Regions from separate parts of the Brachybacterium sp. SYSU DS0246 genome, predicted to be linked through region 3. Evidence: predicted binding sites of a transcription regulator. Region 3 holds the regulator's gene; each other region holds the start of a gene.
The links. The regulator HrcA, encoded in region 3, represses chaperone genes, less so after heat shock. The targets are predictions, from matches to a motif close to TTNGCACTCGNNNNNNNCGAGTGCNAA.

Region 1 (3,272 bases), on a different contig from region 3:
GCCGGCGTCCACCTCGGCGCGCAGGAACTCGCCCAGGGCATGGATCCGGTCCTCCACCGGGGACAGTTCGCGGGCCCAATCGGCACTGATGATCTCGGTGAGCGGCTGCGGCATGTGACCAGTCTTCCATCCTCGCCAGGGGTGCGGCGCGCCGCCGATGACCGGCGCCTCGGGAGCCGTACTGTCGGTCCATGCCTTCCGACCACGACGCCTCTGCGGAGCCCGACGAAGCCCGTCAGGGCTCGCAGGACGCCCCGCCGACCGCCTCCTCGGAGCTGTCGGACCTGGATCAGCGCATCCTCGCCCTGGAATCGCGGACCTTCCGTTACGTCGGCTCCAAGGAGCGCGCGATCCGCGAGGAGATCGGGATCTCCAAGGTCGGCTACTACGTGAGGCTGAACACGCTGCTCGACGAGCCGGCGGCGCTGAGGGCGGCCCCGGCACTGGTGAACCGGCTGCGCTCGCAGCGCACCTCCGAGCACGGCGCCGCCCCTGCGCGCGGCGCCGATCGCGTGGCCTGAGCGAGGACCGACCCGGGCCGAGGCGGGTCCGTGCTGACCCGACGTGCGGGGCGTGTGCTCCGACAACCTGCCGCCCGGAGCAGGTTTAATGGGGCCGTGGCTGATTCCCAGTATCCCTACCCGCCGGACCGTTTCGACGAGGAGGCGGACAGCGCCTCCTTCCACGGCGCCCACCGCGCCGAGGAGCCGTTCTGGCGCCAGAACCTGCTCTACATCATCATCATCGGCGCTGCCGTGGTGATGCTGGTCGTGCTGCTCTTCCTCATCGGCGGCATGGGCGGCAACGGGGACGAGCGGGCCGAGGACCCCACCACACCCGCCGCGAGCGAGTCCAGCGAGGAGGCCCCTGCCGACGGCGAGGAGGCGACCACCGAGGAGGAGCCGGCCCCGGAGCCGGATCTGTCCACTCCCGTGCTGGTCGTCAATGCCGGCGGCATCAACGGGCTGGCCGGAACCTGGGAGGAGACCCTCGAGGGCGAGGGATGGACGGAGGTCGGCGTCGCCACCGCGGACAACACGCAGGAGGAGCCCGTCGTGTTCTACCGCGACGAGGCCGACGCCGAGAGCGCGCAGGCGCTCGCCCAGCAGGTCGGTGCCGGGGAGGCCCGTCAGAGCGATGAGTACGACGCACGCATCACCTTCGTGGCTGTCGACGAACCCGGCGCGGACGCCGAGGGCGAGGACGGCGGCGGCGAGGACGGCGGCGGCGAGGGCTGAATCCCGCAGGCCGAAGGCCTCTCACGCATGCAGGGCGCGCGTCGACCCCCGATCCGGGAGGGCGGCGCGCGTTCTGCATCGTCGGGCGAATGGACTCCCCGGAGGTTCCGCTGCCAGAAGAAGCCGCCCAGGGTTAGCACTCTCCGGGTCGGAGTGCTTATGATGATCTGGCACTCGATGATCGAGAGTGACAGCGCCGATCGGCGAGGCCGCCCTCGAGAGTCGTGAGCCTGTCCGGGGAGCAGTCCGCTGCTTCGCCGGCCACCAACATTCCGGCCCCGTGAGGGATCCGGCGCCGTGGGACATGAACACGGCGTGGGGTGCCGTCCGTCGCGGGCACGAGGGTCGGGTGGACACCACACCACACGGGAGAGATTCCACAATGGCCAAGCTCATCTCTTACGACGAGGAGGCCCGGCGCGGCCTCGAGCGGGGTATGAACCAGCTCGCCGACGCCGTCCGAGTCACCCTCGGCCCCAAGGGCCGCAACGTCGTGCTCGAGAAGTCCTGGGGCGCCCCCACCATCACCAACGACGGCGTGTCGATCGCCAAGGAGATCGAACTCGACGATCCCTACGAGAAGATCGGCGCCGAGCTCGTCAAGGAAGTCGCCAAGAAGACCGACGACATCGCCGGTGACGGCACCACGACCGCCACCGTCCTCGCCCAGGCCCTGGTCAAGGAGGGCCTGCGCAACGTCGCCGCCGGCGCCAGCCCGATGGCGCTCAAGCGCGGCATCGAGAAGGCCGTCGCCGCGGTCTCCGAGACCCTCCTGTCCCAGGCCCACGAGGTCGAGACCAAGGAGCAGATCGCCAACACCGCCGCCATCTCGGCGGCCGACCCGGCCATCGGCGAGCTCATCGCCGAAGCCCTCGACAAGGTCGGCAAGGAAGGCGTGATCACGGTCGAGGAGTCCAACACCATGGGCCTCGAGCTGGAGCTCACCGAGGGCATGCGGTTCGACAAGGGCTTCATCTCGCCCTACTTCGTCACCGACTCCGATCGCCAGGAGACGGTCCTGGAGGATCCCTACATCCTGCTGCTCAGCTCGAAGGTCTCCTCGGTCAAGGACCTGCTGCCGCTGCTGGAGAAGGTCATCCAGTCCAACAAGCCGCTGGCGATCATCTCCGAGGATGTCGAGGGCGAGGCCCTCGCGGTGCTCGTGGTCAACAAGCTGCGCGGCTCCTTCAAGTCCGTGGCCGTCAAGGCTCCCGGCTTCGGTGACCGCCGCAAGGCGATGCTCGAGGACATGGCGATCCTCACCGGCGGCACGGTCATCTCCGAGGAGGTCGGCCTCAAGCTGGAGACCGCCGAGCTGGACCTGCTGGGCCAGGCTCGCAAGATCGTCGTGACCAAGGACGAGACCACGATCGTCGAGGGCTCCGGCGACGCCGAGCGCATCGCCGGCCGCGTCTCCCAGATCCGCACCGAGATCGAGAACTCGGATTCGGACTACGACCGCGAGAAGCTCCAGGAGCGCCTGGCGAAGCTGGCCGGCGGCGTGGCCGTCATCCGGGCCGGCGCGGCCACCGAGGTCGAGCTCAAGGAGCGCAAGCACCGCATCGAGGATGCCGTGCGCAACGCGAAGGCCGCTGTCGACGAGGGCATCGTCGCCGGTGGTGGCGTGGCGCTGCTGCAGGCCGGCAAGGACACCTTCGACAAGCTGGAGCTCACCGGCGAGGAGGCGACCGGCGCGAACATCGTCAAGGTCGCCGTCGAGGCCCCGCTCAAGCAGATCGCCGTCAACGGCGGTCTCGAGGGCGGCGTCGTGGCCGAGAAGGTCAAGAACCTGCCCGTCGGCCACGGCCTCAACGCCGCCACCGGCGAGTACGAGGACCTGGTCGCGGCCGGCATCATCGACCCGGTCAAGGTCACCCGCTCCGCGCTGCAGAACGCCGCGTCCATCGCGGGCCTGTTCCTGACCACCGAGGCCGTCGTGGCCGACAAGCCGGAGCCCAAGGCGCCGGCCGGCGGCGGCGGCGACGACATGGGTGGCATGGGCGGTATGGGAGGCATGGGCGGCATGATGTGATC
Region 2 (3,272 bases), on a different contig from region 3:
GTCGACTGGGTGCAGGAGCGCCATCCCTGGCGCACCGCCGTGGCCCCGCCCCGCCGCGGCGAGGTCCCGCGCATCGTGGACGTGCTGCGCCGCGTGCCGCCGGCGACGCTGCGCCCGGTGACCAAGACCCGCAACCGGTTCGTACTGGGATTCCTGGTCCGCATCGGGCTGTACATGATCCGCCGCAACCCCGGGCTCACCGACGTGACCGGCACCGCCGACAGCACCGGAACCCGCGGCTGATCCCGACCGGCCGCGCGAACCGGGCCGGCAGGCGGGCCGGGCCGGCTCAGGATTGGAGCCAGCATGTGCACAGCTGGCCCCTATATAGCGCTATCGGTGCACATGGTGGCTCCAATTCGCCCGCACCTGCGGTAGCCCCGCCCGACCGGCCGCTCCGTCCGCCCCTCTTCACCTGCCCGTCACCCGCGGTGGCTACCGTGCCTCCATGCGCATCCTCCACCTCAGCGACACCCACCTCTACGGCGACCCGGCCGCTCGCCACTACGACCGCATTGACACCACCGCCGCCCTGCACGGGCTGCTCTCGCGCTGCCAGGGTCTGACCGGCATCGACGCAGTCGTCCACACCGGAGACGCCTCCGAGGACGGCACCCCGGCCAGCTACCGACTGCTGCACGAGATCCTCGATCCCTTCGCCGCCGCCCTGGGCGCCCCACTCGTGGTGGCCATGGGCAACCACGACGTCTCCGTCGCGTACGGCGAGACCATCGCCCCGGGTGACCGGGGCGCGACCAGCCAGGATCGCGTCGTCCGCCTGGAGAACGGGGCCCGCATCGTGGTGCTGGATTCCAGCATCCCCGGCGCGGGGTACGGGCATCTGGAGGACGAGCAGCTCCAGTGGCTGCGCGGCGTCCTCGCCGAGCCCGCGCCGGGCGGCACCGTGCTCGCGATCCACCATCCGCCGCTGGTCGCCGCCACCACGCTGCTGCGGGGCCTGGACCTCGACGGCCTCGACCAGCTGGCGAGCGTGCTGGCGGGCTCCGACGTGCGGATCGTGCTCTCGGGCCACTACCACCACGAGATGACCGCTGCGATCGCGGGGATTCCCGTGCACGTGGTCCCGGGCATCACCAACGTGGTCGACCCGGTCACCGCCGGGGATCACGAGCAGTCGCTGGCGCAGTCGGGGATGAGCATCGTCGAGCTGGGGGAGGTCCCGACGGACGCGCCGCGGGTGGTCACCTCCGTGTTCCCCAACGCCGGAGACACCCTCGCCGACATGAGCGTGCCGGTCTACGACATGGGGCCGGAACAGGTCTCGGCGATCCTGGAGGCCGCCGGCCGGTGAGCCCGTCCGCGAGGCCCCGCGGGTGTCGCCCCGGAGAACCCGTCCGCGAGACCCCGCCGTGCCCGGGACGGCCCCGGTTTAGCACTCGCCTTGCACGAGTGCCAGCTCGGTCCTAGAGTTGGCGTCGTTGGCAGTCGAAGGCCGAGAGTGCCAGAGACTGTCAGTCAGGAATCTTCCCCGGTCGGCACCGCGACGACGACCGGGATCGAGGTTCCTGGAACCCCGAACTCACAGAGTCATCTCTTCATGAAGGAGTGAGCCGCCATGTCGGTCTCCATCAAGCCCCTCGAGGATCGCGTCGTCGTCAAGCCGCTCGAAGCCGAGCAGACCACCGCTTCCGGTCTGGTCATCCCGGACACCGCGAAGGAGAAGCCCCAGGAGGGCGAGGTCGTCGCCGTCGGCGCCGGTCGTTTCAACGACAAGGGCGAGCGCGTGCCCATGGACGTCAAGGAGGGCGACAAGGTCGTCTTCTCGAAGTACGGCGGCACGGAGCTGAAGTACGGCAACGAGGAGTACCTGGTCCTCGGCGCCCGTGACATCCTCGCCATCATCGACAACTGAGTGAACTGAGGCCTGGAAACTCATGGCAAAAGAGATCATCTACGACGAGGAAGCGCGTCGCGCCCTCGAGCGCGGTGTCGACAAGCTCGCCAACACCGTCAAGGTCACGCTCGGCCCCAAGGGCCGCAACGTGGTCCTGGACAAGAAGTGGGGCGCGCCCACCATCACCAATGACGGCGTGACCATCGCCCGTGAGATCGAGCTCGAGGATCCCTACGAGAACCTCGGCGCTCAGCTCACCAAGGAGGTCGCTACCAAGACCAACGACGTGGCCGGTGACGGCACCACCACCGCCACGGTCCTGGCCCAGGCGCTCGTGCACGAGGGCCTGCGCAACGTCGCCTCCGGCGCGGCTCCGGCCGCTCTGAAGCGCGGCATCGAGAAGGCCGCCGAGGCGCTCTCCGAGAAGCTCGGCGACATCGCCATCGAGGTCGAGGGCAAGGAGCAGATCGCGAACGTCGCCTCGGTCTCCAGCCAGGACCGCGAGATCGGCGAGCTGCTCGCCGAGGCGTTCGACAAGGTCGGCAAGGACGGCGTCATCACGGTCGAGGAGTCCTCGACCACCGCGATGGAGCTGGACTTCACCGAGGGCATGCAGTTCGACAAGGGCTACATCTCCCCGCACTTCGTCACCGACGCGGATCGCCAGGAGACCGTCCTCGAGGATGCCCACGTCCTGCTCGTCCAGAGCAAGATCTCGGCGGTGGCGGATCTGCTGCCGCTGCTGGAGAAGATCGTCGAGGGCGGCAAGCCGCTGTTCATCATCGCGGAGGACGTCGACGGCGAGGCACTGTCCACGCTGGTCGTCAACAAGATCCGCGGCACCTTCAAGGGTGCGGCCGTCAAGGCTCCCGCGTTCGGCGATCGCCGCAAGGCGATGCTGCAGGACATCGCGGTGCTCACCGGCGCCCAGGTGGTCACCTCCGACCTCGGCCTGGACCTCAAGACCGTCGGCACCGAGGTGCTCGGTCAGGCCGGTCGCGTGGTCGTCACCAAGGACTCCACCACCATCGTGGGCGGCGCCGGTGACGAGCAGGCCGTGGCCGATCGTGTCGGGCAGATCCGCTCCGAGATCGAGAACACCGACTCCGACTGGGATCGCGAGAAGCTCCAGGAGCGCCTCGCGAAGCTCGCCGGTGGCGTGTCCGTGATCAAGGTCGGCGCTCACACCGAGGTCGAGCTCAAGGAGAAGAAGATGCGCATCGAGGACGCGGTCTCCGCGACTCGTGCGGCCATCGAGCAGGGCATCGTGGCCGGTGGCGGCAGCGCCATCGTCCAGGCCGCTGCGGCTCTCGAGAGCGACCTCGGCCTGACCGGCGACGAGGCCGTCGGCGCGCGCGCCGTCACCCGCGCGGTGGTCGAGCCGCTGCGCTGGATCGCCGAGAACGCCGGCTTCGAG
Region 3 (3,272 bases):
GATCAGGAAGCCGGGCGGGGTCGTCGGCATGGGCGCTCACCTCTCCCGTCGGCGCCGGCTCAGAACTCGCGCAGGCGGTCGCGGAGCTTGGCGAAGGGGCCGTGGCCGCGGCGGCGGGTGCTCTCGTCTCCCCGCATCGCGGCGAACTGCTCGAGCAGCTCCCTCTCCTCGTCGCTCAGCGAGGTCGGCACGGAGACGTCCAGGACGACGCGGATGTCCCCGCGGCGCTCACGGCGCAGCGGAGTCACCCCGAGGCCCTTGAGGGTGATCTCCTCGCCGGGCTGGGAGCCGGGCTTGACGTCGATCTCCTCGGTGCCGTCGAAGGTCTCCAGCGGGATCGTCGCACCCAGGGCGGCAGAAGTCATGGGCACGGACATGGTCACCACGAGGTCGTCGCCGTCGCGCTCGAACATCTCGTGCTCGTTGACCGCGAGCTCGACGAACAGGTCGCCGGCAGGACCGCCGGCCTCACCGGTCTCGCCCTCGCCGCGCAGCTGGATGCGGGTGCCGTTCTCGACGCCGGAGGGGATGCGCACGGTCACGCTGCGCTCAGCGGGCGTGCGTCCGTGGCCCGAGCAGGCGGTGCACGGGGATTCGATGACGTCGCCGTGGCCCTCGCAGGTCGGGCACGGTGCCATGGTCACCATCTGGCCCAGCAACGACTGGGCGACGCGCTGGACGTGGCCGCTGCCGTTGCAGGCGGTGCAGCGGGTGGGGCTGGTGCCGGGCTCGCAGCAGGAGCCGTCGCAGCGCTCACAGCGCACTGCGGTGCGGAAGGTGACCTCCTCCTCGGTGCCGAAGACGACGTCGCGCAGGTCGATCTTGACCCGGCGCAGGACATCGCCGCCGCGGCGCTGACGGGGCACCGGACCCTGGCCGCGGCCGCGCATGCCGGCGGCGCCGGCGAACATGTCGAAGATGTCGTTGAAGTCGAATCCGGCGCCACCGCCGCCGGGGAACCCGCCACCCATGCCCGGGCCGCCGCCCATGTCGTACTGGCGGCGCTTGTCGGGGTTCGAGAGCGTCTCGTAGGCCTGGGAGACCTTCTTGAACCGCTCGGAGGCCTCGGGATCGGGGTTCACGTCCGGGTGGAGGGTGCGGGCGAGCTTCCGGTACGCCTTCTTGATCTCCTCGGTGGAGGCGTCGCGGGAGACGCCGAGGAGCTCGTAGTAGTCATCGTTCACGGTGAAGGATCCTTACCGGGGAGTCGGGGCGTCCGGGGGCCGCGGCGTGCGGCGAGCGGGCGCGGGGCGGTGGGTGCTTGCGGTCGGGAACGCGGTGCGAGGCGTGCGCGCACGCGCGGGTCATTCGAGATAGCGGGAGACGTACCGGGCGATGGCCTGGACGGTGGAGATGCCGCTGACGTAGTCCATACGACTGGGGCCGAGGATCGCCAGGTGCGAGCCGGCACCGTACCCGGCGCCAACCACAGCCGCCTGCTGGAGGACCTGGTCCTCCAGCTCCGAGCCGATGCGCACCTCGACGGACCCCGGCGAGGCGTGCATCTCGGTGAACAGCCGCAGCAGCACCAGCTGCTCCTCGAGAACGTCCAGCAACGGCTCCACATCCCGCGCGAAGTCCTCGGCGGAGCGGGCGATGTTGGCGGTCCCGGCGAGCATGATGCGGTCCTCGGCGCGGGTGGCGGCGAGGGCCGACAGCGCCTCGGTCACCTCCGCGACGGAGGCCTTGTCCGCGTGCGGGGTGACCTCCAGCAGGTCTGCCACGGGCCGCTCGAGATCGGTGACCTCGCGGCCGGCGATATAGCGGTTCAGCTGGTCGCGCAGATCCACGTAGAACTCGGCAGGCCGGGCGGCCAGCACCGGGACCGTGCGCTGATCGACGCGGCCGGACTCGGTGATCAGCACGATCAGCAGCAGGGACTCGGCGACCTTGACCAGCTCGACATGACGGATCCGGGCCTGGCGGCGCGCCGGGTACTGGACCATCGCCACCTGCTGGGTGAGCTGAGCCATCAGCCGCACCGTGCGACCGAGCAGCTCCTCGACGTCGCCGGCGTCCTCGAGCAGGGTCTGGATGGCCCGGCGCTCAGGGGCCGAGAGCGGTTTGACCGTCGCCACGTGGTCGACGAAGGCGCGGTAGCCCTTGTCCGTGGGAACCCGGCCGGCCGAGGTGTGGGGCTGATGGATCAGCCCCTCCTCCTCCAGCACCGACATGTCGTTGCGCACGGTGGCGGCGGAGACCTCGAGCTCGTGCCGCTCCAGGAGGGACTTGGAGCCCACGGGCTCACGCGTGGAGACGTAGTCCTCGACGATCGCGCCGAGGATCTGCAGCTTCCGGGCGTCCGTGTCCCTCACCTCCTGCTCTGCGTACGGACATCTCGATCTCGATGTCGGCTTCCGGCCGGTGCTCGAGCCGCTCGCGGGCCGACGGGCTCCTGGACGCCGACGGACCACCGGGAGCGAGGCTGGCACCTACCGTTGCCGAGTGCCAATCCTACGCGTCCCCGGCGGGGCTCGCAGGGAGGTGTTCGCCACCGGTGTACGGTGTCGCGCGTGCCTGCAGCATCCGATCGCTTCCCTGACCGGTACGGCTCCGACGTGCTCTCCTCCGGTCCGCCCGCTCATCATCGCCGCCGCCCCGTGGCCCGTGAGGTCGCCGCGCAGCGCGACCTCGTCGTCGAGGAGGCCTCGACGGGCTTCACCGGGGCCATCACCCGCGTCGAGAAGATCGCCGGTGAGCTGATCGTCGAGCTGGAGGACGGCCGCGGCAAGCGCCGCACCTTCCCGCTGGGCCCCGGCTTCATGATCGACGGCAAGCCGGTCGTGCTCACCCGTCCCGCGCCGCGCAGCCAGGCCCCGGTGCGCAAGCGCTCCGCGAGCGGCTCGGTCTACGTCGAGGGGGCGAAGGCCCGCACCGCGCGCGCGTCGCGGATCTGGGTCGAGGGCACCCACGACGCCGAGCTGATCCAGAAGGTGTGGGGCCATGACCTGCGCATCGAGGGCATCGTCGTGGAGCAGCTCGAAGGCGCCGACAACCTCGTCGAGCGGGTCCAGGACTTCGGGCCGTCCGCCGGCCGCAGGCTCGGGATCCTCGTGGACCACCTGGTGCCCGGCTCCAAGGAATCGCGGATCGCCGCCGAGGTGATGAGGCTTCCCGGCGCCCAGGGCAACGTCTCCGTGCTCGGGCATCCCTACGTCGATGTGTGGCAGGCGGTGCGACCTGCTCGGGTGGGCCTGACGAGGTGGCCCCACATCCCCAAGGGCACCGACATCAAGGTCGGCACGCTCGCCGCGCTCGGCTGGCCCCACGCG

Region 1: the regulator HrcA is predicted to act here: its motif matches at 1,406-1,432, upstream of groL (chaperonin GroEL).
Region 2: the regulator HrcA is predicted to act here: its motif matches at 1,391-1,417, upstream of groES (co-chaperone GroES).

What each region holds. Positions count from the first base shown of each region.
Region 1 is NZ_JBZXYT010000008.1:48,774-52,045, reverse strand. It holds gene AC5020_RS05565 (uracil-DNA glycosylase) at 1-114, opposite strand, end outside; gene AC5020_RS05560 (DUF3263 domain-containing protein) at 192-521, shown strand; gene AC5020_RS05555 (LytR C-terminal domain-containing protein) at 618-1,238, shown strand; gene groL (chaperonin GroEL) at 1,621-3,270, shown strand.
Region 2 is NZ_JBZXYT010000044.1:14,143-17,414, reverse strand. It holds partial or broken gene AC5020_RS16075 (hypothetical protein) at 1-243, shown strand, start outside; gene AC5020_RS16070 (metallophosphoesterase family protein) at 449-1,312, shown strand; gene groES (co-chaperone GroES) at 1,577-1,873, shown strand; gene groL (chaperonin GroEL) at 1,896-3,272, shown strand, end outside.
Region 3 is NZ_JBZXYT010000004.1:29,652-32,923, reverse strand. It holds gene AC5020_RS02890 (16S rRNA (uracil(1498)-N(3))-methyltransferase) at 1-30, opposite strand, end outside; gene dnaJ (molecular chaperone DnaJ) at 60-1,184, opposite strand; gene hrcA (heat-inducible transcriptional repressor HrcA) at 1,305-2,315, opposite strand; gene AC5020_RS02875 (DUF3097 domain-containing protein) at 2,505-3,272, shown strand, end outside.